DNA from 3 places in the Methylobacterium sp. HJ2 genome. Region 1 is predicted to be linked to each of the others. Evidence: predicted binding sites of a transcription regulator. Region 1 holds the regulator's gene; each other region holds the start of a gene.
The links. Region 1 encodes PhoB, which activates phosphate uptake and scavenging genes when phosphate is short. Its sites were predicted from a motif close to TGTCATNNANCTGTCAT; they were not measured.

Region 1 (9,970 bases):
GCGGGCGGCTGACCGGCGCGATCCGGCAAATTAAGGAAACCTCAAGGTTACCGAAGCCGTAATCTTAACCTCTCGTTTACCATAGGCTGGCAGATGGTCGATGGACGATGCCGCCCGGAGGAATCTTCGGGACTTGTCGTGCGGGAGGGGAGACGATGAGCGAGGCCGCCATGATCTCGGAACGCGATGCGTGCGGATCGACGGATTGCGAGGCTGTCGCGATCGACGCGCTGCCCGGCATCGACACGCAGCACCTCGGCCTGACCCTGCGCTCCCATTACGAGGACAGCGTCGATCGCGAGCCGATCCCGGATTCGCAGATCGAGCTGATCCTCCGCCTGCGGAGCAAGGAGCGCGACCTGCGCGCCCGCCGCGCCGCCCTGGCGAGCTGACGGGCTACCAGCGCCGTGCGCCGGGCCGGCGCTTGTACTCGGCGGCACGGATCATCGTCATCACGCGGTCGAGATCGGCCAGCAGCCCGGCCTCGTCGGCCTGGGCCCGGTCGGCCGCGCCGGGCTCCTGACTGAAGCGCTGCCGCGCCTGGGCGAGGGCCAGCGCGCGTTCCAGCGCCTCGCGCTCTGCGTGAAGGGCCAGGAAGGCCGCATCCTCGGGTTCGGTCTCGCTCACCGGGTGGTCGGACACTGATTCGCCTGTCTCGAACGGGCGCGGCTGCAACGGGCTTCCAGGGCCGGCCTCATCGAGGGAGGAACGCACGAGCCCCCGATCCCGTGCCATGCGGTGACCATCTGCGTCCGCGCCGGGCCGTCCCCACCCGCGGCCGCACTCTGTCATCCGCCTGTCATCTCCGTGTCATACCGCCGCAAGCGCCGGAGCCTATCCGCACAGGCGGCCGGCATGCCTGCTCCATCGCGACTGGACCCCGGCCGCCGAGGCGGCCCGGGCGCGGTCCAATATCCTGGCGGCAACGGAGATCCACGTGAGACCCTTCACCTACGCGCTCGCCCTTGGCCTCGCCACGGCCCAGCTCGTCCTGCCCGCCCGCGCGGCCGACATCACCGGCGCCGGCGCGACCTTCCCCTTCCCGGTCTACTCGAAATGGGCCGAGGCCTACCGCAAGGAGACCGGCAACGGCCTCAACTACCAGTCGATCGGCTCCGGCGGCGGCATCAAGCAGATCCAGGCCAAGACCGTCGATTTCGGCGCCACCGACGCGCCCCTCAAGGGACCCGCCCTTGAGAAGGACGGCCTCGTCCAGTTCCCGACCGTGATGGGCGGCGTCGTCACCGTGGTGAACATCCCGGGCGTGGAGCCCGGCACGCTGAAGCTCACCGGCGAGCTCGTGGCGGACATCTACGCGGGCAAGATCACCAAGTGGTCCGACCCGAAGATCGCCGCGCTCAACCAGGGTCTGAAGCTTCCCGACGGGACGATCACCCCGGTCTACCGCTCCGACGCCTCCGGCACGACCAACATCTTCACCACCTACCTGTCGCAGGTCTCCGAGGCCTGGAAGAAGGAGTTCGGCGCGGCGACGACGATCTCCTGGCCGGCCGGGCAGGGCGGCAAGGGCAACGAGGGCGTCACCGCCACCGTCAAGCAGGTGCCGAACGCCATCGGCTACGTCGAGTCGGCCTACGCCAAGCAGAACAAGCTGAGCCACACCCTGATCCAGAACAAGGCCGGCAAGTTCCCGCAGCCCGACGACAAGGCGTTCCAGGCCGCCGCCGCCAGCGCCGACTGGAAGGCCGCGCCCGGCTTCGGCATCTCGCTGACGAACCAGGCGGGCGACGCGGCGTGGCCGATCACGGCGGCGACCTTCATCCTCGTCCACAAGGAGGCCGCCGATCCGGCCAAGGCCGCGGCGGTGCTGAAGTTCTTCGACTGGGCCTACAAGAACGGGGACAAGATGGCCTCCGAGCTCGACTACGTCCCGCTGCCCGACACGGTCGTCGGCCTGATCCAGGACGAGTGGAAGGCCGTGAAGGACAAGGACGGCAAGCCCGTCCTCGGCATGTGAGCCGGCGCGCCCGCTGAACCGGGAGCGGGGCGGCGCGGCGCCGCCCCGACGGCATCTCCGCGGCGAGGCGATGCCCCGACGTCCGCCCTCGCGCCGGGCCCGCCCGCGCGCTAAACGCCAGATCGGTGAAGAGACACGCGGATGACCGCCTTGACTGACCAGATCGCGCTGGCCGAGACGCGCCCGGCGACGCGGCGCGGCCCGAGCAAGGGCTTCGACGCCCTTTTCAAGGGCGCCGCCTACAGCTCCGCCCTCCTCGTGCTGCTCATGCTCACGGGCATCCTCGGCTCGATCCTCTACGGCGGCTATCCGGCCTTCCGGGAGTTCGGCTTCGGATTCCTCACATCCAGCGCCTGGAATATCGGCACGGAGCAGTACGGCGCCCTCGTCGCCGTGATCGGCACCCTGGCCTCGGCGCTGCTCGCCCTGGTCATCGGCGTGCCGATCTCGCTCGGCATCGCGATCTACCTGACGCAGCTCTGCCCCGGCTGGGCCCGGCGGCCGGTGAGCATGACGATCGAGCTGCTCGCCGCCGTGCCGAGCATCATCTACGGGATGTGGGGGCTGTTCGTCTTCGCGCCGCTCTTCGCGCGGTTCGTGCAAGTTCCTGTCTCTAACCTCGTGGAGGGCCTGCCCCTCGTCGGAACGCTGCTCTACGCCCGGGTCCCCTCCGGCGTCGGCATCCTCACCGCCGGCATCATCCTGGCGATCATGATCGTGCCCTTCGTAGCCTCGATCGCGCGCGACATGCTGGATCAGATCCCGACTATCCTGCGCGAGAGTGCCTACGGCATCGGCTGCACGACTTGGGAGGTGGTGCGCCACGTCTTGGTGCCGCAGGCCTCGGTCTCCATCGTCGGCGCGATCATGCTCGGCCTCGGCCGGGCGCTCGGCGAGACAATGGCAGTGACCTTCGTGATCGGTAACGCCAACAGGCTCTCGGCCTCGGTCTTCGATCCGGGCTCGACCATCGCGTCGCGCATCGCCAATGAGTTCAACGAGGCCGACGGCATGCAACTCAACGCCCTGATGGCGCTCGGCTGCATCCTGTTCGTGATCACGTTCGTCGTGCTGATCGTCGCCCGCCTTCTGACGCGCCGCGTCAAGGTCGCCTGACCGACTCCGGCGACGCCGCTGGGCCGACTCGAATTCGCTGTGACGCGTGCAGCTGTCGCGGAAACCCCGAGTTCCGCTGGATGCCGCGCTGGAGGCTAAGATGGACGCCACCAATCCCCTCGCCGCGACCGCGCAAGCGCCGCTGCCAAGCCGCGTGCGCGCCTCGCGTCGCAATGCCGATCGGATCCTGCGTGGGGCCTGCCTTGCCGCCACGGTGCTCGGCGCCGTAGTGCTCGGCTCGATCCTCCTGATGCTGATCGTCGAGGGCCTGCGCGGGCTCTCGCCGACGCTGCTGACGCAGCCGACCCCCGGGCCCGGTAGCGAGGGTGGCGGCATCGCGAATGCGATTCTGGGCAGCCTGATTCTGACAGGCCTCGGGATCGTCATCGCGACGCCGATCGGCGTCATGGCCGGCACCTTTCTCGCCGAGTACGGCCGCACCTCGAAGATCGCGGACGTCATCCGCTTCCTCAACGACATCCTACTGTCGGCGCCCTCGATCCTGATCGGGCTGTTCGTCTATACCCTGATGGTGCGCCCGATGGGCACCTATTCAGGCTGGGCCGGGGGCGTGGCGCTCGCCATCATCGCGACGCCGGTCATCGTGCGCACCACGGAGGACATGCTGCGGCTCGTCCCCGGGACGCTGCGCGAGGCCGGGGCGGCGCTCGGCGCGCCCGCCTCGACCGTGATCATGAGCGTGTCGTGGCGCGCGGCCTCGGCCGGCATCGTCACCGGCATCATCCTGGCGCTCGCCCGAATCGCCGGCGAGACAGCGCCACTGCTGTTCACCGCGCTGAACAACAACAGCTGGTTCAACGCCAACCTAATGGGCGGCGTCGCGAACCTGCCGGTGATGATCTACCAGTTCGCCCTCTCGCCCTATCCGAATTGGCAGCAGCTCGCCTGGGCCGGGGCGCTCCTGATCACCGTCACCATCCTGGCGCTGTCGATCGTCGCCCGCGTCTTCATCAAGCCGCAGCGCGCTCGCTGAGCCGCCCTTCCGAAGGATTCCGAGCATGAGCTTCGCCGCTTCGATGGCCGCAGAGGCTGACCAGCGCCCGCGCGCGGATAGCGCGGCGCCAATCCGCATCGCAGTCAAGGACCTCAACTTCTACTATGGGCAGTTCCACGGCCTGAAGAACGTCAATCTCAATTTCCACGACCGGCAGGTCACGGCCTTGATCGGCCCGTCGGGCTGCGGCAAGTCCACCTTGCTGCGCACGTTCAACCGGATCTACAGTCTCTATCCGGAACAGCGCGCGGAAGGGCAGATCCTGCTCGACGGCGAGAACATCCTGGACGCGAAGATCGACCTGAACGACCTGCGCTCGCGCATCGGCATGGTGTTCCAGAAGCCGACGCCCTTCCCGATGTCGATCTACGACAACGTCGCCTTTGGCATGCGTCTCTACGAAAAGCTGCCGAAATCCGAACTCGATGCCCGCGTCGAGGCTTCGCTGCGCAAGGCGGCGCTCTGGGACGAGGTGAAGGACAAGCTCAAGCAATCCGGCATGGGGCTCTCGGGCGGCCAGCAGCAGCGCCTCTGCATCGCCCGCACGGTGGCTCAGCGCCCGGAGGTGATCCTGTTCGACGAGCCGACTTCGGCCCTCGACCCGATCTCGACTGGCCGCATCGAGGAGTTGATCGAGCAGCTGCGCAACGAATTCACCATCGTCATCGTCACGCACAACATGCAGCAGGCCGCGCGTATCTCGCAGTTCACGGCGTTCATGTATCTGGGCGAGCTAGTCGAGTTCGGGCCGACGAACCGGATCTTCATGAACCCCGAGAAGCGGCAGACCCAGGATTACATCACCGGCCGCTTCGGCTGATCGTCCTGCCTGCACCCCATCTGCCGCCCGAGGATCGAACCATGCCCGGTCACATCGTCAGCTCCTACGACACCGACTTGGAGGATCTGCGCCGCGCGATCTCAGAAATGGGAGGCGTCGCCGAGAAGATGGTCGCTGAAGCCTCCGACGCCCTTGTGCGCCGCGATTCCAGTCTCGCTCAGGCCGTGATCGTGGCGGACAAGCGTCTCGACGCGCTCCAGCGCGACATCGAAGAGCGTTCGGTCCTGTTGATCGCCCGCCGCCAGCCGCTGGCGATCGACCTGCGCGAGACGATCTCGGCCATCCGCGTATCGGGTGATCTCGAGCGGATCGGCGACCTCGCCAAGAACGTGGCCAAGCGCGTGGTGGCGATCAGCGACCAATCTGTCGGCCAGAAGATCGTCATCGGCGTCCAGCACATGAGTGATCTCGCCGAGGCGCAGCTCAAGGACGTGCTCGACGCCTACGCGAGTCGCGACGTCAAGGCCGCGCTGGATGTCTGGGAGCGCGACGGCGCGATCGACGCGCTCTACAACTCGCTGTTCCGCGAGCTCCTGACGTACATGATGGAAGATCCGCGCAACATCTCGTTCTGCACGCACCTGCTGTTCTGCGCCAAGAACGTCGAGCGCATCGGCGACCACACCACCAATATCGCCGAGACGATCCAGTACTTAGCGACCGGCGAAACGCCGACTGGCGACCGACCCAAGAACGACGCTTCCAACTACGCCACCGTCAGCCCGGGTGAGGCCTGACGCGGCCGGGACGAGGACGTCTCCCGGCTCCGAACCGCACGGATTGAGCACATGCGTACCCGTATCCTGATCGTTGAGGACGAAGAGGCGCTCACCACCCTGCTGCGCTACAATCTGGAGGCCGAGGGCTTCGAGGTGGAATCCGCCGCCCGTGGCGATGAGGCGGAGTTGCGCCTCTCCGAGCAGGCACCTGATCTCGTCCTGCTCGACTGGATGCTGCCGGGCCTCTCTGGGATCGAGATCTGCCGCCGGATCCGGGCGCGGCGCGAGACCGAGCGCTTGCCGGTAATCATGCTGACGGCGCGCGGCGAGGAGGGCGACCGGATACGCGGCCTCGGCACCGGCGCCGACGACTACATCGTCAAGCCGTTCTCGGTGCCGGAGCTTCTCGCCCGCGTGCGGGCGCTGTTGCGCCGCTCAAAGCCCGCTCACGTCGCCGATCTGCTGGCGGCCGGCGACATCGAACTCGACCGGGTCAGCCACCGCATCCGCCGCAGCGGCCATGAGATCCATCTCGGACCTACCGAATTCAAGCTGCTGGAGTTCTTGATGCAGAGCCCGGGCCGCGTGTTCTCGCGCGAGCAATTGCTCGACGGGGTCTGGGGTCACGATGTCTACATCGATGAGCGGACGGTCGACGTGCATGTCGGTCGCCTGCGCAAGGCACTGAACCGGCCGCGCCAACCTGATCCGATCCGCACCGTGCGGGGGTCCGGCTACGCCTTCGACGAGACCTTCTCGCTCGAGGCTTGAGGGAGAGCCGCTGCGGTTACAGCTCGGATCGCGTCAGCGCGGCTCCGCCGCGCCAAGCACCGTGGCGCCGGCCGGCCGGACGCTCGCCAGTGCCGCCAGCACCGTGCCCTCGGTGAGGATCTGCGGCAGCACCTCAGGCGCCGCCACGCCCGTGTAAAGCAGGTAGAGCGGCACGCCGCTGCGGCCGTGGCGCTCTAGCAGGCGGGTGATCTCGGGGTTCTGGTTGGTCCAGTCGCCTTTCAGGACGGCGATCCCGCGCGCGCGCATCGCCGCCCGCACCGCTTCGGTCGAGAGCGAGGTGCGCTCGTTGACCTGACAGGTGATGCACCAAGCCGCCGTCATATTGACGAAGACCGGCCTGCCAGCAGCGAGAAGCCCGTCGAGGCGGGCCTGGGTGAAGGCCTCGACACCGTCGGCGTGCGCCTCAGCGCCGGGGGGCAAACGGTCGCGGTCGAGCGTCAGGGCGAGGGCGGCCACCGCGGTCACCGCCAGGATCGCGAGGGCGCGGGTCGCGCGGCCGGCGAGGCCCTCCGCCTCGCGACCGCGCTCCCAGGCCCAGGCGGCGAAGCCCACGAGCACGAGCCCGATCAGTGCCGCGAACAGTCCCTCCGGCCCGATCTGCTGAGCGAGCACCCAGACAAGCCACGCCACCGTGGCGTAGACCGGGAAGGCCAGCACCTGCTTCAGAGCCTCCATCCAGGCGCCCGGGCGCGGCAGAACGCGCACAGCCCCCGGCCACAGGGTCAGCGCCAGAAAGGGCAAGGCGAGCCCGAGCCCGAGGCAGGCGAAGATGACCAGCGCAGCCGCGGCGGACTGCGTGAGCGCGAAGCCGACCGCCGTGCCCATGAACGGCGCCGTGCAGGGCGTCGCTACGATCGTGGCGAGCACGCCGGTAAAGAACGAGCCCTCCAGTCCGGCCCGCCGGGCGAGCCCGTCGCCGAGTCCGACGACCCGACCGCCGAGATGCACGGCGCCCGACAGGCTGAGGCCCATCAGCAGGAGCAGGTAGGCGAGCATCGCCACCACCACGGGCGATTGCAGCTGGAAGCCCCAGCCGAGCCCGGCGCCGCCGCTCTTCAGGACGATCAGCAGCCCGGCGAGGCCAATGAAGCTCGCGAGCACCCCGGCGGTGTAGGCAAGGCCATGCAGGCGGACGCGCTGTTCACTCTCTCCGGAGTGCTGCACGAGCCCCAGGACCTTGATTGACAGGACCGGGAACACGCAGGGCATCAGGTTGAGGATCAGGCCGCCGAGAAGCGCCAACGCCGCCGCGCCCAGCAGCGTCGGCGTTTCGGCGGGCGCCGGCACCGCCGCCGTGGCCGGCATCTGCCCGGCGGGCGGCGGAGGCGCCTCGTCGCCGATGGCGAAGGCCTGCCGCACCGGGCCCGAGCCGAGATCCTCCGTGAGCGTCAGCACGCCCGGCAGGCTGGTCGGCACGGGCTCGCTCGGCGTCGCGCGGGTCAGGGTCAGGTGCAGTCCGCCGGCGTCGATCCGCAGGGTCTGCTCGGCCGCATTGTCGATCGCCGTCTCGGAATAGGGGAAGAAAGCGGCCTCGCGGATCGCGTCGCCTTTCAGCCCTACGGCATCGAGGTTCAGCACCAGATGCTCGCCCTCGCTCGACAGGCGGGCCGGCCAGGGCGAGGTGATCGGCATCGCCGCTCGCGCCCGGGCGAACAAGGCCTGCGCCTCCGCGGCCAGCGCCGCCGCCTTCGTCACCGGCAGCGTCACGGCGAGTTCGGCCGAGCCCGGAACGCACTCCGTCTCACAGACCAGGTAGGTGAGCTTGGCGGCAAGCCGGACCGGGTCCGCCGGGTCGAGGCTCGGGGGCGGGGTGATCCGCGCCAGCAGGATCACCTCGTCCGCGTAGCCGAAATTCATCAGCTGGGCGACAGAAATGCGCTGTGGTGCCGGCCATTGCAGCCGGGCCGCGGAGAAACCGGCGGGCAGCGTCCAGGTCACCTCGGGCGGCAGGCCGGAATCACCGGGGTTGCGCCAATAAACGTGCCAGCCCGGCCGCATCGCCATGCGGATCGCGACGGTGAAGGGTGTGCCCGCCTGGACGCCTGTCGGCTCCGCGAGGAGGCTCGCCCGCACGAGGTCGGCAGGTGCCTTCAGACCCTGGGCGGCGACAGGCCCGAGGCCGAGGCAGAGGAGGAGTACCAGGAGGCGTAGCATCGCGTCCTCCCATAGCACAGCACGGGGCGGCGATCCCGCAACGGTGCGCGGCCGAAGCGCTCAGGCGAGCGGCGCCGTCGCGGCCTCGAGCCAAGCGCGGGTTTCGGCGTCGAGATCGGGCACCAGAGTCTCGCGCACCCGCGCGTGGTAGGCGTCGATCCAGGCGATCTCGCCCGGATCGAGCATCCGGGTCTCGATCAATCGGCGGTCATAGGGCGCGAGCGTCAGCGTCTCGAAGCCTAGCATGGCGCGTTCGCCCCCTGGGATCGTCCGCGGCTCGACGAGGACGAGGTTCTCGATGCGGATGCCGTAGGCCCCGGCCTTGTAGTAGCCCGGCTCGTTCGAGAGGATCATCCCAGGCTCCAACGCCACCGTGCCGGCTTTGGCGATGCGCTGCGGCCCCTCGTGCACCGAGAGGAACGAGCCGACGCCGTGGCCGGTGCCGTGGTCGAAGTCGAGCCCGGCCTGCCAGAGCGGAAGCCGGGCCAGAGTGTCGATCTGCGCGCCTGTCGCGCCGGTGGGGAATACTGCGCGCGCGATGGCGACATGGCCCTTCAGCACCCGGGTGAAGCGCTCGCGCATCTCGGGCGTCGGGGTGCCGACCGCGACGGTACGGGTGATGTCGGTGGTCCCGTCGGGGTACTGTGCCCCGGAATCGATCAGGAACAGCTCGCCCGGCTGCACCCTGCGGTCGCTGGCGCGGGTGACGCGGTAATGCACGATGGCGCCGTTCTGGCCCGATCCAGAGATCGTCGGGAACGAAATGTCGCGCAAGTCGCCGCCCGCCGCGCGGAAATCCTCCAGCGCTTCCACGGCGGCGATCTCGGTGAGATCGCCCGCGGCGGCGGTCCGATCGAGCCAGGCGAGGAAGCGCGTCACGCTGGCGCCGTCGCGGCGATGCGCGGCGCGGGCCCCCGCGATCTCGGCTGCACTTTTGACAGCCTTCATCCCGGTGATCGGATCCGGCCCCGGATCGACGGTGCCGCCCGCGGCCTCGATCCGGTTGCCGAGCGCGACGGACGCTGTGGCGGAATCGAGCCGGACGCGCTGACCTACTAGGTCCGCCAGAGCGGCCTCGAAGGCGGAGCGCGGGGCGAGGTCGGCAATCTCCGAGAGCGTCTCCCGGGCCTCGGGCGTCACCTGCGGCGAGACCAGGAACAGCCGGGCTCGGCCGTTGCGCGGCACGATGGCGTAGCCGAGGGCGAGCGGGGTGTGCCCGACATCGCTGCCGCGCAGGTTGAACGCCCAGGCAAGGTTGTGCGGGTCGGAGATCACCAGGACGTCGCAGCGAGCGGCCTCCAGCGCCGCGCGAATCCGGGCGAGCTTGCCAGCGGCCGGCTCCCCGGCGAGGGCGA
Region 2 (9,970 bases), on a different contig from region 1:
CTGACCGATCGGCACCGGATCGTTTTCGATGTGCCGGTACCCCGGGTCGCTGCGCGGCGACCGTCGAACGTCCGGGACACCCATCGGCTTGCCGAGTTTTTCGCAAGGATGGTACGGTCGCTGCGATCCCGGCCGAGATTCCGGCCGGCGGCCGAGCCGTGCCCTCTGAGGGCCTTTCCGGAACGACACCCCGCATGACCGCCCTCCCCGGCCTCGACGCCCGCCTCGCCCTGCCCGTGATCGCGGCGCCGCTCTTCATCATCTCGAACCCGGATCTGGTGATCGCCCAGTGCAAGGCCGGGATCGTCGGGTCCTTCCCGGCGCTCAACGCGCGGCCGGCGGCGCTCCTCGATGCGTGGCTGGCGCAGATCACCGAGGCGCTGGCCGCGCATGACGCGCGCCATCCCGAGCGGCCGGCGGCGCCCTTCGCGGTCAACCAGATCGTCCACCGCTCGAACGACCGGCTCGAGCAGGATCTGGCCGTGTGCGAGAAGTACCGGGTGCCGATCGTCATCACCTCGCTCGGCGCGCGGCCGGAGGTGAACGCGGCCGTGCACGGCTGGGGCGGCCTCGTGCTGCACGACGTCATCAACGCCGCCTTCGCCCGCAAGGCGGTGGAGAAGGGCGCCGACGGCCTGATCGCGGTGGCTGCCGGCGCGGGCGGGCATGCCGGGACGCTCTCGCCCTTCGCCCTCGTCTCCGAGATCCGCCGCTGGTTTTCGGGGCCGGTCGCCCTCTCGGGGGCGATCGGAACGGGCGCGGCTGTCCTCGCCGCGCAGGCCGCGGGCGCCGACTACGCCTATGTGGGCTCCGCCTTCATCGCGACCGAGGAGGCGAATGCCGCCGCGGCCTACAAGCAGGCGGTGGTCGACGGCGCGGCCGGCGACATCGTCTACACCAACCTCTTCACCGGCGTGCACGGCAATTACCTGCGCGGTTCGATCCAGGCCGCCGGGCTCGATCCCGACGCGCTGCCGGTCTCGGATCCCTCGACCATGAATTTCGGTTCGGGAGAGGGCGGCCATCGCAAGGCCTGGAAGGACATCTGGGGCTGCGGCCAGGGCATCGGCGGGGTCGATGCCGTGGTGCCGGCCGCCGATCTCGTCGGCCGGCTGGCGCGGGAATACGCGGCCGCCCGCCGGGCCATCGCCGAGCGCCCGTTCGCGGCGGCGATCTGATCCGCGCCGCGCGCTAAGCGGGCCGGGCCTCGGCCGTCTGACGGTCGTTCGCCTCGGGAGCGATCGCCTCGGGATCGTTCGCGAGCCGGATCGGTTCGCCGTGCGGGGTCGCGGCGGCGGCCCGGGCGAAGGCGTCGCGCCGCGCCGCCCGCGCGGGCGGCGCGACGATCCCGCGGGCGCAGAGCACGTCCTCCAGCGTGGCGATCCACGCGGCGTAATCCGCCGTCCCGCCGCTGCGCCGGGTCTGCGCGCCCAGGGCCTCGGCCCATTCGCTCCAGGTGAACAGGCCGCGATCCTGCAGCGCCACCACCAGGGCGAAGGCCTGCGCCTCCCAGGGCTCGGCGAAGACCGGCGTCTCCGCGGGCGCAGCCTTCGGGGTCTCAAGCATCGGCTGCGGGCTCCAGATAGCTCTCGAAGGCGTTCACCGAGACCGCATCCCCGGCCGCGCCCTCCTCCGCCCCCCAGAGTTCCTGCGCGGAGAAGCGCACGGTGTAGAGCCATTGCGGCGCCTCGCCCGCGAGGCGGGCGTTGCTGTCGGGGAAGACGAAGCCGCCATGCACCCGCTCGACCGTGCCGGTTCGGCCGCGGACGTAGCGGGGCAGGCGCGTATGCCCCCGCGGATTGAGGACGCGGGCGCGAACCGCGTCGCCCGCCGCGAAGCGCGCCGGTGCGGCGACGGGCCGGTCGCTCGGGAAGCCGCGCCCGAACAGCGGCCGGACCGCCTCGCCCGTCAGGACGCGGGCGATCGCGGCCGGCGGCGCGGAGACGGCGCCCGATGCGAGTTCCGCCGCAGTGGCGAGCCCATGCTCCAGAACCTGACGCTCGAGCGCCTTGAGCCAGATCGCGTAGTAGCTCGCCGTGAGGTATTCGCCGGGCGGGAGCGATTCCCGCGCCGCGCGGCTGGCATCGAGGTTCCAGGCACCGGTGAACCCCATCGCCATCGCGAGGGCGAAGACCCGGCGCTCCCAGGGCGCGTGGAAAACGGGCTCGTCGGGCTCGGGTGCGACCGGCCCGAACCCGTGCATGCCGCCGAGATCCTGGCCGCCGTTCATGCGGTGTCTCCGGGCGGGCGCGGCAGCCCGGTGCCGATCATCGCATCCCGGGTGACCAGGGCGGCGAGCCCGGCCTCGTCGAGATCCTCGGTGCCGGGCGGGCGCATCGGCAGCACCATGTAGCGCAGCTCGGCGGTCGAATCCCAGACGCGGATGCGGGTGTCGGCGGGCAGGACGACGCCGAAATCGGCGAGCACCGCGCGCGGCTCGCTCACCGCCCGGGCGCGGTAGGGCGGCGACTTGTACCAGACCGGCGGCAGGCCGAGCACCGGCCAGGGGTAGCAGGAGCACAGGGTGCAGACCACGAGGTTATGCGTGGCCGGGGTGTTCTCCACCACCACCATGTGCTCCCCGCCCCGGCCCCCGACGCCGATTTCCCGCATCGCCGGCGTCGCGTCCGCGAGCAGGCGCGTTCGGAATCCCGGATCGGTCCAGGCGCGGGCGACGACGCGCGCGCCGTTGTGAGGGCCGACCTCGGTCTCGTAGGTCTCGATCAGCGCGTCGAGCGCGGCGGGCTCGACATACCCCTTCTCGACGAGGATCGATTCGAGGGCGCGCACGCGCAGCTCCATCGCCGACAGGGTGCTGCCGTGCGCCTGCCCGTCGTGGTCGTGATGGTGGTCGTGGTCGTGGTCGTGCGCCATGCCGGTCTCCTGCCCCCAGATTAGGCGGACCGGCGGGGTTTGGGGAGATGCCGCGCGCGGATCGCCTTGCGGGCTCGGCGGGGCGTCATCAAACTTGTGCGGTCCCCGCATTATGAGACCGCACCCGCCGGGTGCGGTCGGCTCCGAGAACGGCCCCTTTGGACACCTCCCCGCGCTACGCGCTCTACTTCACCCCCGCCGAGGGGTCGGCGCTCGCCGCCTTCGGTACGGCCATCCTGGGCGCGGGCCCGGCGCCCCGCCTGCCGGCGCCGCTGCGGGAGGCGCTCCCGGCGATCACGGCCGAGCCGCGGATCTACGGATTCCACGCCACGCTGAAGGCGCCGATGCGCCTCGCCTCCGGTGTGGACGAGGCCGATCTCGTCACGGCCTGCGCGGCTCTCGCCGCGCCGCGCCCGCCGCTCGTGGTGGGCGCCATGGGCGTCGCCCGGCTCGGCGCCTTCCTGGCCCTGGTGCCGGAGGCGCCGCCGCCGGGTCTGGGTCTGCTCGCGGCGGAATGCGTCGCCGCGCTCGACGGCCTGCGCGCGCCCCTCACCGACGCGGACCGGGCTCGGCGCGGGGCGGACAGCCTCAATCCGCGCCGACGCGCCCTGTTCGAGCGCTGGGGCTACCCGCACGTGTTCGAGGCGTTCCGCTTCCACATGACCCTGACGGGACGCCTGCCCGACGACGCGATCGGGCCCTGGCACGCGGCGCTCGCGGCCGCCTACGCGGAGATTGCCGAACCGCTCGTGATCGACGCCGTGACGCTGCTGCGCCAGGACGGCGCCGCGCCGTTCCGCGTCCTGCGGCGCATCCCCTTCACCGACTAGGAGTCTCCATGTCCGCAAAGCGACTCGGGCCCAATCCGAGCGTGGATCCGAGCGCGCGGATCGTCGATTGCCGGCTCGGCCGCTACACCGAGATCGGCGCCCGCACGCGGCTCACCGAGACCCGGATCGACGATTATTCCTACATCGTCGAGGACGGCGAGGTGATCTACACGCGCATCGGCAAGTTCTGCTCGATCGCCGCTCAGGTCCGGATCAATCCGGGCAACCACCCGGTCGAGCGGGCCTCGCAGGCGCATTTCACCTATCGGGCGAACGCCTACTGGCCGGAGGAACCGGACGAGGCCGCCTTCTTCGAGCGCCGCCGGGCGAAGGCGGTCGAGATCGGGCACGACGTCTGGATCGGTCACGGAGCGGTCGTCCTGCCCGGACGCAGCGTCGGGACCGGCGCCGTCCTGGGCGCCGGCACCGTGGTGACCCACGACGTCGCCCCCTACACGATCGTCGTCGGCAACCCGGCGCGGGTGCTGCGGCGGCGATTCTCCGTGGCGGTCGCGGAGCGCCTGCTGGCCTTGGGGTGGTGGGACTGGGATCACGAGCGGCTGCGCCGCGCCCTGCCCGACTTCCGCGCCCTGCCGATCGAGGATTTCCTGGAACGCTACGAGGGGTGAAGACCCGCCGAGGGGGCCGCTGTCATCCTACCGTTACGCGCGGTGCGTTTAAGGAAGACAGATCCGGACCGGGACCCGGCGCGATCGGTGCGCGGCTCCGGGTCTTCGTCGCGGCGCTCCCGGACGAGGCGGGTCCGCCGTCGCTTCGGAGATCGCGCAGTCACGGTGGACGGACCCGCATGCTCATCGTCGAAGACCTCACGCGGCGTTACGGCCATCGGCTCGCGGTCGACCGGGTCTCGTTGCGCGTCGAGCGCGGCAGCTTCGTCGGCGTGATCGGCCGGTCCGGCGCCGGCAAGTCGACCCTGCTGCGCATGTTGAACCGCCTCGCCGAGCCCTCGGCCGGACGGATCCTCTACGATGGTCTCGACGTGACGGCCCTGCAGGGCCGCGACCTCCGGCGCTGGCGCGCGCGCTGCGCCATGGTGTTCCAGCAATTCAACCTCGTCGGCCGGCTCGACGTGCTGACGAACGTCCTGATGGGGCGCCTGTCCCAGGTTCCGAGCCACCGCTCCCTGCTGAAGCTGTGGGCACCCGAGGACCGGGCGATGGCGCTCGCGGCGCTGGACGGCTTCGACATGGGTCAGTTCGCCGCCCACCGCGCGGGCGAATTGTCGGGCGGGCAGCAGCAGCGCGTCGCCATCGCCCGTGCCCTGGTGCAGGAGCCCGACATCATCCTGGCGGACGAGCCCGTGGCCTCCCTCGATCCCCGCAACACCAAGCTGGTGATGGACGCGCTGGCCGACGCCAACAAGCGCCTCGGCATCACCGTGCTGTGCAACCTCCACTCCCTCGATCTGGCCCGCGCCTATTGCGATCGCCTCGTCGGGCTCGCCGATGGCCGCGTGGTGTTCGACGGCCGCGCCTTCGACCTCACCGAGGATGTCGCCCAACAGCTCTACGGTCTCGAGGCCGGGGAGGTGATGGACCGTCCGATCGCCGTTCCGGACGCCGTCCGGCAGGCAGCCCTCGTAGCCTGAGGCCGGGCTGCGACAGGATTCACTGGTTCCAGGAGACACACGATGCTGACCCGCCGCACCCTCGCGGGCGCCTTCGCCGCGCTTGCCCTGATCGCCTCTCCCGCCGCCGCGCAGGATTGGAAAGCGACATACCCCGAGCTGACCCTCGCGGTGATCCCGGCCGAGAACGCGTCCGGCACCACCGACCGCTACGCGCCGCTGACGGAGTATCTCACCCGGTCGCTCGGCGTGCCGGTGAAGCTCCGGGTCGCCAACGACTACGCCGCCGTGATCGAGGGGCAGCGCGCCGGGAACATCCAGATCGCCTTCTACGGCCCGGCCTCGTTCGCCCGCGCCGTGATGACCGGCGTCAAGATCGAGCCGATCGTCAACCAGAAGCACAACAACGGAGCCTCCGGCTATTACTCGGTGATCTACGTGCGGGCGGACAGCCCCTACAAGACGGTCGAGGATCTCAAGGGCAAGAGCCTCGCTCTCGTCGATCCGAATTCCACCTCCGGCAATCAGGCGCCGCGCTTCTTCCTCAACAAGGCCGGCTACGACGTCGACAAGCATTTCGGCAAGACGGTCTTCGCCGGCAGCCACGAGAATGCCGTGCTGGCTCTCGTCCAGGGCACCACCGACGCCGCCGCGAATCTCTGGAATTCCGAGACTGACACGATGGTCACCCGCATGGCCGTGAAGGGCATGCTGAAGAAGCCGGACGGCACACAGATGAGCCAGGCCGACTTCCGGGTCGTCTTCAAGTCGGCCTTCCTGCCCGAGGGACCCTTCGCCATGCTGGCGAGCCTGCCCGACGCGCTGAAGGCGAAGATCGTCGAGGCCTTCGTCACGCTGCCGAAGAGCGACAAGTCGGCCTTCGACCGTCTCTCCGACGGCAAGGACCTCGACCTCACGGCGGTGACGCTCAAGGATTATCAGCCGATCATCGAGATGCTGAAGTTCAACGACGACCAGCGCCGCAAGTCCTGATCGGCGAGGGTGCCGGGCCGGACGATCCCCCGATGAGCCGACACATCGCGGAACCCGCCCGCGCCGCGGCGCTGGTGGGGGCGTATGGCCGGGCGGTGGCGGCCAGCCGTCGACGGATCCTGGCGGGTCTGGTGCTCATCGCCGGGCTGATCCTCGCGGCGGGCTGGGTCGCCGAAATCCGTCCCGTGGTCTTCGCGGAGAATATCGGCAAGTTCCCCGCCTATATCGCGCAGATCCTGCCCCATCTGACCCTCGCCAACCTGCGCGGCGACGTCGCGGACTGGTACTGGGGTTTTTCGAGATGGGCGGCGCTTCTCGGCGAGACCCTGCTGATGGCCTATCTCGGCACGCTTCTCGGCGGGGTCGCGGCCTTTCTCCTCTGTTTCGGCGCGGCCGCCAACATCGCCCGAACGCGTACCGGCTGGTTCATCGCGCGGCGCAGCCTCGAGCTGTTCCGCACCGTCCCGGAGGTGGTCTTCGCGCTGATCTTCGTGATCGCCTTCGGGCTTGGCCCGATGGTCGGCGTGCTGGCGCTGGCGATCCACACCACGGGTGCGCTGGGCAAGCTCTTCGCCGAGGTGGTCGAGAACATCGACATGAAGCCGGTCGAGGGTCTCACGGCCTCGGGCGCCTCGCGGCTTGCCGCGATCCGCTTCGCGGTGCTGCCGCAGGTCCTCTCGAACTTCGCCTCCTACGGGCTGCTGCGCTTCGAGATCAATGTGCGGGGGGCCGGCGTGATGGGCTTCGTCGGTGCGGGCGGGATCGGCCAGGAATTTCTCGTGGCGATCCGCAACTTCTACTACACGGATGTGAGCGCGATCCTGCTGATGATCATCGCCACCGTGATGGCGATCGATCTCGCCACCGAGCGGCTGCGCCATCGCCTGATCGGGCTGGAATCCGACCGGTGAGCGGGCGCCCCACCTCCGCCGTCGATATCGACGCCCTGCGTGCCCGGCATCCCGATGCCTTCCGGGTGTCGTGGCGCAACCGCCTCGCCGTCGCGGGCATCGTCGCGGCCGTCGTCGGCCTCGCGCTCTTCGCGATGGTCCGCCTCGATTTCTCGGCGTCGCGCATCGTCAACGGGCTCGGGCGCCTCGGCGAATTCTCGTTGATGCTGCTGCCGCCCTCCGCCGGCGGGCGCCTTCCGGTCTTTCTCCAAGCCCTGGGCGAGACCCTGGCGATCGCGTTCCTGGGCACGCTGACGGCGGCGATCCTGGCGTTTCCGGTCGCCTTCCTGGCGGCCAAGACCGTGGTGCCGAACCCCGTCCTGCATTTTGCGATTCGCCGCGGCCTCGACGTGATGCGCTCCGTCGACGTGCTGATCTGGGCGCTGATCTGGATCAACGTGGTCGGGCTCGGCCCCTTTGCCGGCGCGCTCGCGATCGCCTGCTCGGATTTCGGGGCGCTGGGCAAGCTGTTCTCGGAAGCGGTGGAGACCGCCGACCGCAAGGCCTCCGACGGCGTCCTCGCCGCGGGCGGGAGCGCGCTCCACCGTATCCGCTTCGGGCTGGTGCCCGGCGTGCTGCCGGTGCTCGGCAGCCAGGTCCTCTACTTCTTCGAATCGAATACCCGCTCGGCCACGATCATCGGCATCGTCGGCGCGGGCGGCATCGGGCAGTACCTGACGGAGCTGATCCGCGTACTCGAACTCCAGCAGGTCGCCTGCCTGGTGCTGATGATCCTCGTGACCGTCGCGGCGATCGACGCCGTGTCGAGCCGGCTGCGTCGCGCCCTGATCGGCGGCGCGGCGCGCTAGGGCATGGTCCGCCGAAGCGGCCTTCGGCCCTCCGAAAGGATGCGCTACACCCAGGAGCGCGAGCGCGTCCCGTGATCCCTGGATCGAAGGAAAGCGCTCGCGTGCTCATTCCACCACGAGTTCGACCCGGTCGGCCGCGAACAGGCTGCGGGTCCACTGGATCCGCCGGCCCTCCGGATCGGCGTTCACGCTCGACACCGTGAGGAGCGTGCGCCCGGGCGCGATATCGAGTTGCGCCCCCTCCTCGGCCTGCGCCGCCCGCGCACCGATCCGGGTCGAGAGGCGCGTGTAATCGCCGACGCCGAAGGCCGCGAAGGCGCGGGTGATCGAGCCGGTCCGGCCGTACGCCGCATCGAATCCGGAGAACCGGGGCAGCGGCAGGAGCGTCCGGGCGGCCGAGATCGGCACGCCGTCCGCCCGGTGCAGGGTGCGCATCTCGAGCACCGCGCTGCCGGGCTCCAGACCCAGGACCTCCGCGGTCTCGGCGTCGGCCGCGACGGCGGCGGATGCGACGAGCTCGCCCCACGCCTCCCGGCCGGCGCGCGAGACGTTCTCGGAGAAGCGCGTGCGCGGGCCGATCGGATAGGCGATCTGTCCCTGCTCCACGAAGGTGCCGCGCCCCTGCGTGGCGCGGACCAGCCCGGCCTGCGCCAGGGCCGCGAGCGCGCGCCGTACCGTGTGGCGGTTGACCCCGAATCGCAGCGCGAGAGCCGCCTCGGTCGGCACCTGGCTTCCGGGCGCCAGCGCCCCTCGGCCGATCTCGGCCACGAGCGCGTCGGCGATCTGGCGCCACGCGGCGAGCCCCTCGCCCCGGCGCAGAAGCGTCACCGGCTTGTCGTGCACATCCTTCATCACGGCTCCGCGTCACCCTTGCGCGTCATCGCTCGGTTGTCTAAACATATAGACAAATATGGAGCCATCGCAGCATGCACTCCGACGGCAGGCAAACACCAACCGCGCCCGCGGCGCCAGAGATCGCCGGGCGCCGCGCCGCGATGGCGCTCACCGCCTCAGCGACTCTGTCCGAATTGCAGGCCGCCCTGGTGCGGACCGGCCTGTCCGATCAGGCGGAGGATCTGCGTGCGCCCGAGACCGGTCTGGTGATGACCCGCGGCCGGATCGGCGGGGACGGGCGGGCCTTCAATCTCGGCGAGGCGACCGTGACGCGAGCGGCCGTCCGGCTGCCCGGCGGCGAGACCGGCTTCGCCTACCTGCTCGGACGGGACCGGGCGCGGGCGCGGCTCGCCGCCATCCTCGACGCCCACTGGCAGCGCCCGGAGCACCGCGCCGTCGTCGAGGAGGCGCTGCAGGCCGTGGCCGAGCGACGGGCGGACGAGGCGCGAGCCCTGGCCCGCCGTGTGGCCGCGACGCGCGTCAACTTCTTCACGCTGGCCCGGGGCGAGGATTGATGACGCTCGCCCGCGGCTTCGCCGATCCCGTGCACGACGCGCAGGAGGTCTTTCGCGCGGTCATGGACGCGATGGCCCGTCCCTGCCGCGTGCGCCCGCTGCGCACGGATCTCGCGCCGCCCCGGCCGCTGACGCCGGAACTCGCGGCGCTGGCGCTAACGCTTGCCGATGCCGACACGCCGCTCTGGGTCGACCCGGCGCTCGGGTCCGAGCCCGCGGTCGCCGCGTTCCTGCGCTTCCACACCGGGGCGCCGATCGTGGCCTCGTCCGCCGAGGCCACCTTCGCGCTCATCGCGGATCCGGCCGCCTGCCCGGACTTCGCAGCCTTCGCGCAGGGAAGCCCGAATTACCCGGACACATCCGCCACCCTGATCCTGGCGCTCGATCGGATTGCAGAGGATGGCGGTGAGGCCTTCGACGGACCCGGGATTTGCGGCACGGCGCGGTTGGCCGCGAGCCCCCTGCCGCCGGACTGGCCCGAGCGACTGCGGGCCAACCGCGCCGCCTTCCCGCGCGG
Region 3 (9,970 bases), on a different contig from region 1:
CACGCGCACGGGGCGGTCTTCGCCGAGGTGAAGGTCGATCCCGATCTCGGGCAGATCCGGGTCAGCCGCCTCGTCGGCGCCTTCGCGGCCGGGCGGGTGATCAACCCGCGCCTCGTGCAGAGCCAGTATTACGGCGGCATGATCTGGGGCCTGTCCTTCGCGCTGCACGAGCACGCGGTGCTCGACCCGCGCACCGGGCGCTTCCTCAACGACAACCTCGCCGAGTACCACGTGCCGGTGAACGCCGACACGCCCGCGATGGAGGCGATCCTCGTGCACGAGGACGACCCCCACGTGAACGCGCTGGGTATCAAGGGCGTCGGCGAGATCGGCATCACCGGCACCGCCGGGGCCATCGCCAACGCGGTCTGGCACGCCACCGGCGTGCGGGTGCGCAGCCTGCCGATCACCCTCGACAAGCTGCTGGGCTGAGCCTCGCGCGCCCGGCCCCGTCTGCGAGAGGGAGCCGGGCGCACCCGCTCGCGCCGTCTCGCGAGGCGGGGCGGCTTGCGCCTGCGCCGGAACGCGGCGCCATCCCGTCCCGGACGGATCCAGCGGCCCGCGCCGGGGCCGGCCCCTGCCCGGGCGCACCGGGCGGGCGCGCCCGCGTTTAATCCCGGCCTTCGTCGACGCCGGCACCCCGCATGTGCGTCCGGGCACATGTATTCGCCGCGGATCGGATTAAAATATTTGGGCTATACTTGTGTTTATCCGCACATACATTGCTAAAACCTGATCCTATTGTTCTCTCAGCGGACGGGAGCCCGGCGCCTGAGGCGCCCGCGCTCCTGCCCTCCATCGTTCGAGAGAAAGGATCTCCCCATGTCGCGCCGCGTCGCCATCGCCGCCCTCGTCCTCGCCCTGCCGTTCTCGGTGTCCCTCGCCCAAGCGGGCGAGGGCAGCGGCGGGGACCGCATGCAGGCCGGGGGCGGCCACATGAGCTCCTACGTCAACGACCCCTACCACGACCCCCGCTCGCTCCACGCGCAGCGCCGCGGCAGCGGCCAGCTCCTCGGCGCGCCGATGTACGCCGACGCGCCCGCCCTCACCGCCCGCGCCCTGGTCGCGCCGCACTGGGCGGTGGGTCAGCGGCCGGTGCGCCCGCGGCGCTGATCCGCCGGCCCGGCAGGCCCGGATCGGGCCCGCATCGCGCCCGGGCCCTCGAGCGCCCGGGCGCCGAACCGGACAGACCCTCCCCGCACAAGGATCTCACGTGGACAGCATCATCCAGGGCATCTCGACCTTCCAGGACCACGTCTTCCCCGGCCAGCGGCGGATGTACCAGCAGCTCGTCCGGGACGGGCAGCATCCCAAGGCCCTGATCATCGCCTGCGCGGATTCCCGCGTGTCCCCGGAGCACATCACCCAGGCGGGCCCGGGCGAGCTGTTCGTCTGCCGCAACGCCGGCAACATCGTGCCGCCCTTCTCGCAGCAGAACGGCGGCGTCTCCTCGGCGATCGAGTACGCCGTCGTGGCGCTGGGTGTGCGCGACGTGGTGGTGTGCGGCCACTCGGATTGCGGCGCGATGAAGGGCCTGATGAACCCGGAGGCGCTCGCCGCCATGCCGAACGTGGCCGCCTGGCTGCGCCACAGCCACGCGGCCGAGCGCATCGTCTGCGAGGCCTATCCGGAGGGGATGGATCCCGGGGCCCGGCACCGGGCGCTGGCGCTCGAGAACGTCGTGGTCCAGCTCGCCAACCTGCGCACCCATCCGAGCGTCGCCGCCGCGCTCGCCAAGGGGGAGCTGCGCCTGCACGGCTGGTTCTTCGAGATCGAGACCGGCCAACTCCTCGCCTATGACGGCGGGGCGGGGCGCTTCGCGCCGATCGAGGACGAGGGCAGCCTGCCGGTGGCGCAGGACTCCGCCATCCGCGTCGCCGCGCCGGAATACGCCGCCCCGGGCCGCCTCGCCGCCGAGTGAGGCCTTCGGCCCCCGCGGCACGCCGGGGGGCATCGTCATGCGTTCGTCAGGAGAATACGCTCTCTCGCGTCCGAGCCCAGCCCGGGCGCCGGAGCAGCCGATGACCCAATCCCCGAGCCCGAGCCGCCGCCGGATCCTCGCCGGCGGCGCCCTCCTCCTCGGCGGCCTCGCGCGGCCGGGGATCAGCCGCGCCGCCGACCGGCCGATGCTGAGCCACGGCCTGCAATCGGGCGACGTGTCCGGGGACTCCGCCGTGGTCTGGGCCCGGGCCGACCGGCCCGCCCGCGCGGTGATCGAATGGGCCACGACCGAGAGCTTCCGCGAGGTGCGCGGGGGCGTCTTCGTCGATGCCCTGCCCGACAGCGACCTCACCGTGAAGGCCGCGCTCGCGGGCCTGCCGCCCGACCAGGACATCCACTACCGCGTGCGGCTGCAGGACCTCGCCGAGCCCACCCTCCTGGGCGAGCCGGTGACCGGGCGCTTCCGCAGCGCCCCCGCCCGTCCCCGCGACGTCACCTTCTGCTGGTCCGGCGACACCGTCGGCCAGGGCTGGGGCATCGACGAGGCGCGCGGCGGCATGACGATCTACGCCGCGATCCGGCGCAACCGCCCGGATTTCTTCCTGCACTCGGGCGACACCATCTACGCCGACGGGCCGATCCAGGCCGAGGTGGCGCTGCCCGACGGCAGCCTCTGGCGCAACCGCGTCACCGAGGAGAAGGCCGCGCCCGCCGAGACGCTCGACCAGTTCCGCGGCGCCTACAAGTACAACCTCCTCGACCGCAACCTGCTGGCGATGAACCGGGAGGTGCCGATCCTGGCGCAGTGGGACGACCACGAGGTCACCAACAACTGGTGGCCGGGCGAGCCGCTGACCCGGGCCGAGCACGCGCGCAAGCACTACACGGCGCCGAACGTCCTGCTGCTCGCCGCCCGGGCGTCCCGCGCCTTCCACGAATACATGCCGATGCGCTTCGAGCCAGCCGAGCCCGGGCGCGTCTACCGGACGATCAGCTACGGCCCGCTGCTCGACGTGTTCCTGCTCGACATGCGCAGCTACCGCGGCCCGAACGGCGCCAACGACGAGACCGAGCCCGGCCCCGCCACGCAGTTCCTCGGCCCCGCCCAGGTGGCGTGGCTGAAGCGCGCGCTGAAGGCCTCGCGGGCGACCTGGAAGGCCATCGCCGCCGACATGCCCCTCGGGCTCGTCGTGACCTACGACACCGACGCGAAATTCGGCTCGGAGGCGGTGGCGCAGGGGAACGGCCCGCCGCTCGGGCGCGAATTGGAGATCGCCGACCTGCTGCGCTTCATCCGCGACGCCGAGGTGCGCAACACGGTCTGGTTCACGGCCGACGTGCACTACACGGCGGCGCATTACTACGACCCGGACAAGGCCCGCTTCCAGGACTTCGCGCCGTTCTGGGAGTTCGTCTCGGGGCCGCTGCACGCCGGCACCTTCGGGCCGAACCCCCTCGACGACACCTTCGGGCCCCAGCTCCGCTTCGTGAAGGCGCCCCCGCCCGGCCGCCAGAACCTCTCGCCCGCCGAGGGCTACCAGTTCTTCGGCCACGTCGCGATCGCGGCGGCCACCCGGCAGATGACGGTGACGCTGAAGGACGCCGCCGATACCGACCTCTGGCGCGTCACCCTCGACCCGGCCTGATCCCCTGCCGCCGCGATCCCGACCGACGGGCGGAGGCGCGGCGGCCCGGGACGGAGGGGCGGCGTCAGGCCGGCACGGGCACCGGCGCCGCCTCGGGCCGGCGCCCGATCATCAGCGAGAGGCCGGCGGCGGCGAGGCACAGGAAGCCCGCCGCGATGAAGGCCGAGACGTAGTCGCCCGTGCCGGTGCGGACCGCGCCCGCACCCCAGGCCGCGGCGGCCGCGCCGATCTGGTGGGCGCAGGCGATCCAGCCGAACATCAGCGGGGCGTTCTCCTCGCCGAAGGCCTTGCCGGCGAGGTTGACGGTCGGCGGCACCGTGGCGATCCAGTCGAGGCCGTAGAACACGGCGAAGAGCGAGAGGCCGGCGACGCTGCCGTCGAAGGCGTAGGGCAGGAAGATCAGCGACAGGCCGCGCAGGCCGTAATACCACGCGAGCAGCTTGCGGGCGTCGATCCGGTCGGTGAGCCAGCCGGAGGCCGTGGTGCCGAGGAGATCGCAGATCCCCATCAGGGCCAGCATGCCGGCCGCCGTCACCTCCGGGATGCCGCGGTCGAGGCAGGCGGTGATCAGGTGGGTGCCGATCAACCCGTTGGTCGAGGCGCCGCAGATGAAGAAGGTGCCTCCGAGCAGCCAGAAGTCGCGCGAGCGGAGCCCCGTCAGCAGGCCGTTCACGGCGCGCCGGGCCGGGTTGACGCCCGAATGCACGGCGGGCGTCAGCGCGCTCTCGCCGTAGCGGGGCAGGCCGAGATCGGCCGGGCGGTCGCGCATCAGCAGGGCCACAAGGGGCACGAGGGCGAGCGCCGCCCCCGCCACCGTGAAGGCGACCGTGCGCCAGCCCTGATCGACCACGATGCGGGCGAGCAGCGGCAGGAACACGAGCTGGCCGGTGGCGCTGCTCGCCGTGAGCAGGCCGAGCACGAGGCCGCGGTTGCGCCCGAACCAGCGCCCGGCGATCGTGGCGCCGAGCACGTTGGCCACCATGCCGGTGCCCGCCCCGACGAGCAGGCCCCACAAAGCCACCATCTGCCAGGGCGCGTGCATCAGCGTGGTGGCGGCGGTGCCGACCGCCAGGATCAGGAGCGCGGCGCAGACCGAGCGGCGCAGGCCGAAGCGCTCGAACACCGCGACCGCGAAGGGCCCGATCAGCCCGTACAGGAAGATGTTGACCGCCACCGCCGCGCTGATCGTGGCCGTGGACCAGCCGAACTCGCGCTCGAGCGGCACGATCAGGATGCCGGGCGTCGCCCGGATCCCGGCGCCCACCAGGAGCACCACGAAGGTGATGCCGGCCACCACCCAGGCGTAGTGGAGGCGGCCTTGCGGGCGAGCCGGCGGCGTCGCGGTCTGGGCGGGCATGGGCTCGGGCCTTCGGTTCTGGGACGGGGACAGGTCAGTGGCCGGACAGCGCCGCGAGCGCCGCGCGGGCGCCGGGGGCGAGGCGCTCGCCGATCCGCGCCTCGGCGGCGCGCCAGTGCGGCAGGGCCGCGGCGATCGCCGCCGCGCCGGCCTCGGTCAGCGCCGCCACGCGCTCGCGCCCGTCGCGAGGGCCCACCGCCACCCGGACGAGGCCGCGCCGCTCCAGAGGATCGAGATTGCGGCCCATGGTCGAGCGGTCGAGAGCCGCCTCCTCGGCGAGCCGGGAGACCGGCAGCGCCCCGAGCCGCCCGAGGATGCGCAGGATCGCGAATTGGGTGACGCGCAGGCCCGCCGGGCGCAGGGCGGCGTCGTAGGCCGCCGTCGCCGCGCGCGCCGCCCGGCGCAGGGCCGTGCAGGTGCAGGGCGGGTCGGCAGATTCGGGAGGGCGTGCGTCGGACATAGATGCGGGTATATGCACACATCACGGCGACCGCAAGCGCGCCGAGGGGCCCCGGCTCCGTTCCGGCGAGCCCGGTCCCTCCGGGGACCGGGCGCCCGTCCTGCGAGGGTCTCCGCGCCGGTCCTCAGCCCCGCAGCAGCAGCGCGATCGCGGCCACCGCCACCACGCCGATCGTGGCGATGGTGCCGCCGCCCCGGCAGGCGAACTGGCGCGGCGAGTTCGGCGGCGCGAACATTCCGATCGGGTGGAGGATGCGGGCCACGAGGAGCACGAGGAGCAGGCCCTGGACCAGCCCGCGCGAGCCGCCGCCGCCCTCGACCAGGGCGATCAGCAGGAGCGCGAAGGGGACGTTCTCGGTGAAGTTGCCGTGGGAGCGGATGCGCTTGAGCAGCGCCTCGTCGCCCGTGCCGTGCAGGACGTTGCCGCCGACCCGGCCCGCCACGACCCAGCCGGTCAGGCCGAGATACAGCAGGGCGAACAGCCCGGCATAGAACGCTGTCGTCGTCGGAAACGTCACGGGATTCTCCGGTCGGGCCGCTGGTCTCGAGACGGACGCCGGCCGACCGCGCCCGTCGCGGGACCACCTAGGGCATCGCCCGCGATCCGGCATCCGGACGAGGCGTGCCCGCCCGACCGCGATCCGGTCCGGCGGACGGGAGCCTGTCACGACGGGGGCCTCGGGCTGTGCCCCGTCGCAACGACATCGGGACCGGCTCTAGCCGATCAGGACGCTCGCCGATCCGACCGCCACGGCGGCGAGACCGGAGGCGAAGGCGCCGATCATCGCGTAGCTGAACCACTTCATCATCATGTCCAAATCCCTGTCCCGCGGCTCAGCAGCGGTTTCCGCCGGAGGTCTGGCCGTATTGCTTGACCGGCCGGGTCTGCTGGTTGGCGTTGCCTTCGGCCGCCGAGCTCATCGGGCAGGCCTCGTAGAAGGGCGCATCGTGGACGCCGAGGCCGAGCGAGCCGGTGGTCTCGACGGCGTCTGGCACGTAGCCGGTCCAGCGGCCCTCCCGGGCCGACGCGGATGCGAGGGGGGCGGCGGCGAGGACGAGGGCGAGGACGGCGATGCGGGGCGTCACGCGGGTGTTCATACGGGTCTCGGTCTCCTTCAAGCGATCCGGCCGGACCGTCCGGTCGGTCTCGTCTTGCCTGATCCGAAGATGGGGGGCGCGGCGCCGCCGCGACGTGACGGCCCGCACGCACCGCCAGGGATTAAAGCCTGATCCGGGGCCTCGCGGCCGGCGGAGGCAGAGTCAGGCGATCGCCGGGTCCACGAGCTCGGCCACGAGGCGTCGGACTTCCTCCTCCGGCACGGGCTTCTCCGGGCGGGGCCGGCCGTGATCGAGGGGGCCGGCGGCGCGGCCCGCGCCCGTGGCGATTCGGCACGGCCGCATCGAGGCGCGCCTCCGATCCGATCAGGCCGAGGGCGTCCGCGCTACCGGTCCTCGGGGGCGCGGGCCGCGGCATCCGTCGTCCGGCATTCGGACGATGCCGGGGCGTCGCCGCGACGACTGTCCAGAAGATTCGCATCTGCAATCGGACCGTGCCCTTGATCTCGAGACATCGGGGCCGATCTTCTGTTTACGGAGAACGAAACCGGATCCCAGGCATGACAGAAGAAATCCAGGGGCAGAACCCCGACATCATCGCGTTCGCGGGCGATATCGTTGCGGCCTATGTCTCGAACAATCCCGTCCCGGCGAGCGAACTGCCTGCCCTTCTCGGAAGCGTCCACGGCGCCCTGTTGCGCCTGACCGGCGCCGCGGCTCCCGTCGCCGCGCCTGAGGAGGCGGTGGAGCAGCCCACGCCCGCGCAGATCCGCCGCTCGGTCACCGATGCGGGCATCATCAGCTTCATCGACGGCAAGTCCTACAAGACGCTCAAGCGCCACCTGACCAAGCATGGCCTGACCCCGCAGAGCTATCGCCAGCGCTACGGCCTGCCCTCCGAGTACCCGATGGTGGCGCCCGGCTACGCCGCGCAGCGCTCGGCCCTCGCCAAGGAGATCGGCCTCGGCCGACCGGGCGGAGCCCCCGATTCCGGCGGAGGCCGGCGCAGCGCCGCCTGATCGGCCCATGATCGGCCCCTGATCGGCCCATGACCGGAACGCATCCGGCTCGCCCTCTTCCGGAGCGGCGGGCTTTCGTGTGGTCTGCGGCGGGCCGACATCCCGGGCGATCTGTCCAGTCCTGCCCAAGATTCGGGCTGGACCGCATCCGTCCGGCGACCTATTCGCCCCTCCGAACACTGTGGCAACCGTCCGCAGGCTCGATTCGGGAGGACGCCATGACGCGTCAGGACAAGCCGGCCCCGACCCTCGACCGGACCCCCGCGCCGGCCCAGAGCCCGGCCGCGACCCTCTGGTCCGCCATCCTGGCCGAGCGCCGGGCGGGCGAGGATCCGGGCACCCGCCTCCGCGCCCTGCTGCTCGCCGACCTCTCCGAGCGGAAGGCCTGAGCCGCGACCGTCCGCGCGCCGATCGGTCTTCCGGCGACGCTCAGTCCGCGCCGGCCGCGCTGCGGCCCCGGCCGAGACAGGCGTCGCGCGTGAGATAGGCCGCGCCGCCCGCCACCATCAGGGCGAGGGCGTACCACGTGATCGCGTAGATCAGGTGGTTGTTGTGGAAGCGGATCACCGTGAGCCCGCCGACCGGGAGCCGGCCGTCGGGTCCCTCGTCGGGACCGCGATCCGCATCGACGAAGTAGGGCGCCGTCCCCGCGAGCCCCTGCGCCCGCGCGATCGCCGCGACGTCGCGGGAATACCAGCGCCCGGATGCGGGGTCGTTCGCCCGCAGGAAGGCGCCGCCGGGCTCCGACAGCCGCAGCAGGCCGGTGACCACGGTCTCGCCCGCGGGCAGGTCCCGGTCGGCCGGAGCGCGCCGGTCCCCCGGCACGAAGCCGCGGTTGACCAGCACGGTGAAGCCCGCATCGGTCCGGAACGGGGTCAGCACCCAGAAGCCGCCGCCGAGATCCGTGACGGCCTGGACCAGGGTATCGGCGCCGGGCAGGAAGCGGCCGGCGAGCCGCAGGTGCCGGTAGGCGTCGCGCTCGCCGAGGGCCGGCCAGTCCGCGGGCCCCGGTGCCGGAGCGGGGGCGCCGCCGGCATTCTCCGCGACGCGGGCGATCAGGTCGAGCTTCCAGGCCCGGCGATGGACCTGCCACGTGCCGAGCCCGACGAGCCCGGCGCAGAGCAGGAGCGCCAGGAGGTCGATCAGGATCAGGCCGGCAAGTCCCCTCGCGGCAAGTCCTCTGCCGGCAAGTCCTCTGCCGGCAGCCAGTCCTCTGCCGAGCCCCCTCCCCGTCCGGCGCCGCACCTGCTGGGTCAGGGCGCGTGGCGCATGTCGTGCACCGACATCGGCATCATGTTGGTGTTGAGGTGGTGCATCACCCAGAGCGAGCCGGTCAGCGTGATGATCACCAGGGTGACGGTGAAGATCAGCGCCAGCACGGTCCAGCCGCCCTCGGACTTGGTGTTCATGTGCAGGAAGTAGATCATGTGCACGACGATCTGCACCGCCGCGAAGCCCATGATCACGATCCCGGTCCAGAGCGGGCTCTCGAGCGGGCGCGCCATCACCATCCAGAACGGGATCGCCGTCAGGATGACCGAGAGCACGAAGCCGGTGAGATAGCCTCCGAACGAGCCGTGGCTCGGCGCGTCGGGGTGATGGGTGTCGGCGTGGTGCGCCCCGGCGTGGCTCGCGTCCGCGCTCATTGCAGGACTCCCATCAGGTAGACGAAGGTGAAGACGCCGATCCAGACCACGTCGAGGAAGTGCCAGAACATCGACAGGCACATCAGGCGGCGGCGGTTCTCGGGGATCAGCCCGCGCCGGCCGACCTGGACCATCAGGGTCAGCAGCCAGACGAGCCCCAAGCTGACGTGCAGGCCGTGGGTGCCGACCAGCGCGAAGAACGAGGACAGGAAGGCCGAGCGCTGCGGCCCGGCGCCCTCGTGGATCAGGTGGCTGAACTCGAAGAGCTCGATGCCGATGAAGGCCGCCCCGAACAGGCCGGTGACCGCGAGCCAAGCCTGCGTCCTGCCCTGCCGGCCCTTGTCCATCTCCAGCATGGCGAAGCCGTAGGTGATGGACGAGAACAGCAGCATCGAGGTGTTCAGGGCCACCAGCGGCAGATCGAACAGATCCTTGGGCGCGGGCCCGGCCGCGTAGTTGCGGCCGAGCACCCCGTAGGTCGCGAACAGCACCGCGAAGATGAGGCAGTCGCTCATCAGGTAGATCCAGAACCCCAGCAGGGTCCCGCTCTCCGGATGATGATCCTCCTCCAGGTGGAAGGTCGGCACGGTGCCGGGGGGCGCAGTGTCGGTGTGCATCATCGGCTCAGGCCCGCCAGCACGCTGGTGCGCTGCCCCTCGGCCCGGACGATCTCGTCGGCCGGAATGTGGAAGTCGCGGTTGTAGTTGAAGGTATGGACGATGGTCAGCACGAACATCGTCGCGAAGGAGAGCGCCGCCAGCCACCAGATGTACCAGATCATGGCGAAGGAGAAGACCACGCTGAGGCCGCCCAGGATCACGCCCGTGCCGGTGTTCTTCGGCATGT

Region 2: the regulator PhoB is predicted to act here: its motif matches at 4,354-4,370, upstream of phnC (phosphonate ABC transporter ATP-binding protein).
Region 3: the regulator PhoB is predicted to act here: its motif matches at 1,955-1,971, upstream of ACS5RC_RS24035 (alkaline phosphatase D family protein).

The regions. Positions count from the first base shown of each region.
Region 1 covers NZ_JBWJYM010000001.1:739,674-749,643, forward strand. Annotated here, with positions in the region: gene recN (DNA repair protein RecN) at 1-12, shown strand, start outside; gene ACS5RC_RS03440 (hypothetical protein) at 156-392, shown strand; gene ACS5RC_RS03445 (hypothetical protein) at 397-627, opposite strand; gene pstS (phosphate ABC transporter substrate-binding protein PstS) at 938-1,978, shown strand; gene pstC (phosphate ABC transporter permease subunit PstC) at 2,120-3,094, shown strand; gene pstA (phosphate ABC transporter permease PstA) at 3,195-4,088, shown strand; gene pstB (phosphate ABC transporter ATP-binding protein PstB) at 4,132-4,929, shown strand; gene phoU (phosphate signaling complex protein PhoU) at 4,971-5,687, shown strand; gene phoB (phosphate regulon transcriptional regulator PhoB) at 5,739-6,440, shown strand; gene ACS5RC_RS03480 (protein-disulfide reductase DsbD family protein) at 6,474-8,615, opposite strand; gene ACS5RC_RS03485 (aminopeptidase P family protein) at 8,676-9,970, opposite strand, start outside.
Region 2 covers NZ_JBWJYM010000009.1:193,446-203,415, forward strand. Annotated here, with positions in the region: gene ACS5RC_RS21095 (NrsF family protein) at 1-4, shown strand, start outside; gene ACS5RC_RS21100 (NAD(P)H-dependent flavin oxidoreductase) at 195-1,178, shown strand; gene ACS5RC_RS21105 (nitrile hydratase accessory protein) at 1,192-1,566, opposite strand; gene nthB (nitrile hydratase subunit beta) at 1,559-2,230, opposite strand; gene nthA (nitrile hydratase subunit alpha) at 2,227-2,874, opposite strand; gene ACS5RC_RS21120 (DUF1045 domain-containing protein) at 3,033-3,704, shown strand; gene ACS5RC_RS21125 (LbetaH domain-containing protein) at 3,713-4,333, shown strand; gene phnC (phosphonate ABC transporter ATP-binding protein) at 4,513-5,313, shown strand; gene phnD (phosphonate ABC transporter substrate-binding protein) at 5,356-6,285, shown strand; gene phnE (phosphonate ABC transporter, permease protein PhnE) at 6,318-7,196, shown strand; gene phnE (phosphonate ABC transporter, permease protein PhnE) at 7,184-8,044, shown strand; gene phnF (phosphonate metabolism transcriptional regulator PhnF) at 8,150-8,896, opposite strand; gene phnG (phosphonate C-P lyase system protein PhnG) at 9,040-9,453, shown strand; gene phnH (phosphonate C-P lyase system protein PhnH) at 9,453-9,970, shown strand, end outside.
Region 3 covers NZ_JBWJYM010000012.1:120,193-130,162, reverse strand. Annotated here, with positions in the region: gene ACS5RC_RS24050 (xanthine dehydrogenase family protein molybdopterin-binding subunit) at 1-432, shown strand, start outside; gene ACS5RC_RS24045 (hypothetical protein) at 823-1,113, shown strand; gene ACS5RC_RS24040 (carbonic anhydrase) at 1,214-1,921, shown strand; gene ACS5RC_RS24035 (alkaline phosphatase D family protein) at 2,022-3,587, shown strand; gene ACS5RC_RS24030 (MFS transporter) at 3,652-4,944, opposite strand; gene ACS5RC_RS24025 (MarR family winged helix-turn-helix transcriptional regulator) at 4,979-5,404, opposite strand; gene ACS5RC_RS24020 (MAPEG family protein) at 5,529-5,921, opposite strand; gene ACS5RC_RS24015 (hypothetical protein) at 6,238-6,501, opposite strand; gene ACS5RC_RS24010 (hypothetical protein) at 6,664-6,804, opposite strand; gene ACS5RC_RS24005 (Ros/MucR family transcriptional regulator) at 7,020-7,478, shown strand; gene ACS5RC_RS24000 (hypothetical protein) at 7,697-7,867, shown strand; gene ACS5RC_RS23995 (SURF1 family protein) at 7,908-8,624, opposite strand; gene cyoD (cytochrome o ubiquinol oxidase subunit IV) at 8,732-9,124, opposite strand; gene cyoC (cytochrome o ubiquinol oxidase subunit III) at 9,121-9,741, opposite strand; gene cyoB (cytochrome o ubiquinol oxidase subunit I) at 9,741-9,970, opposite strand, start outside.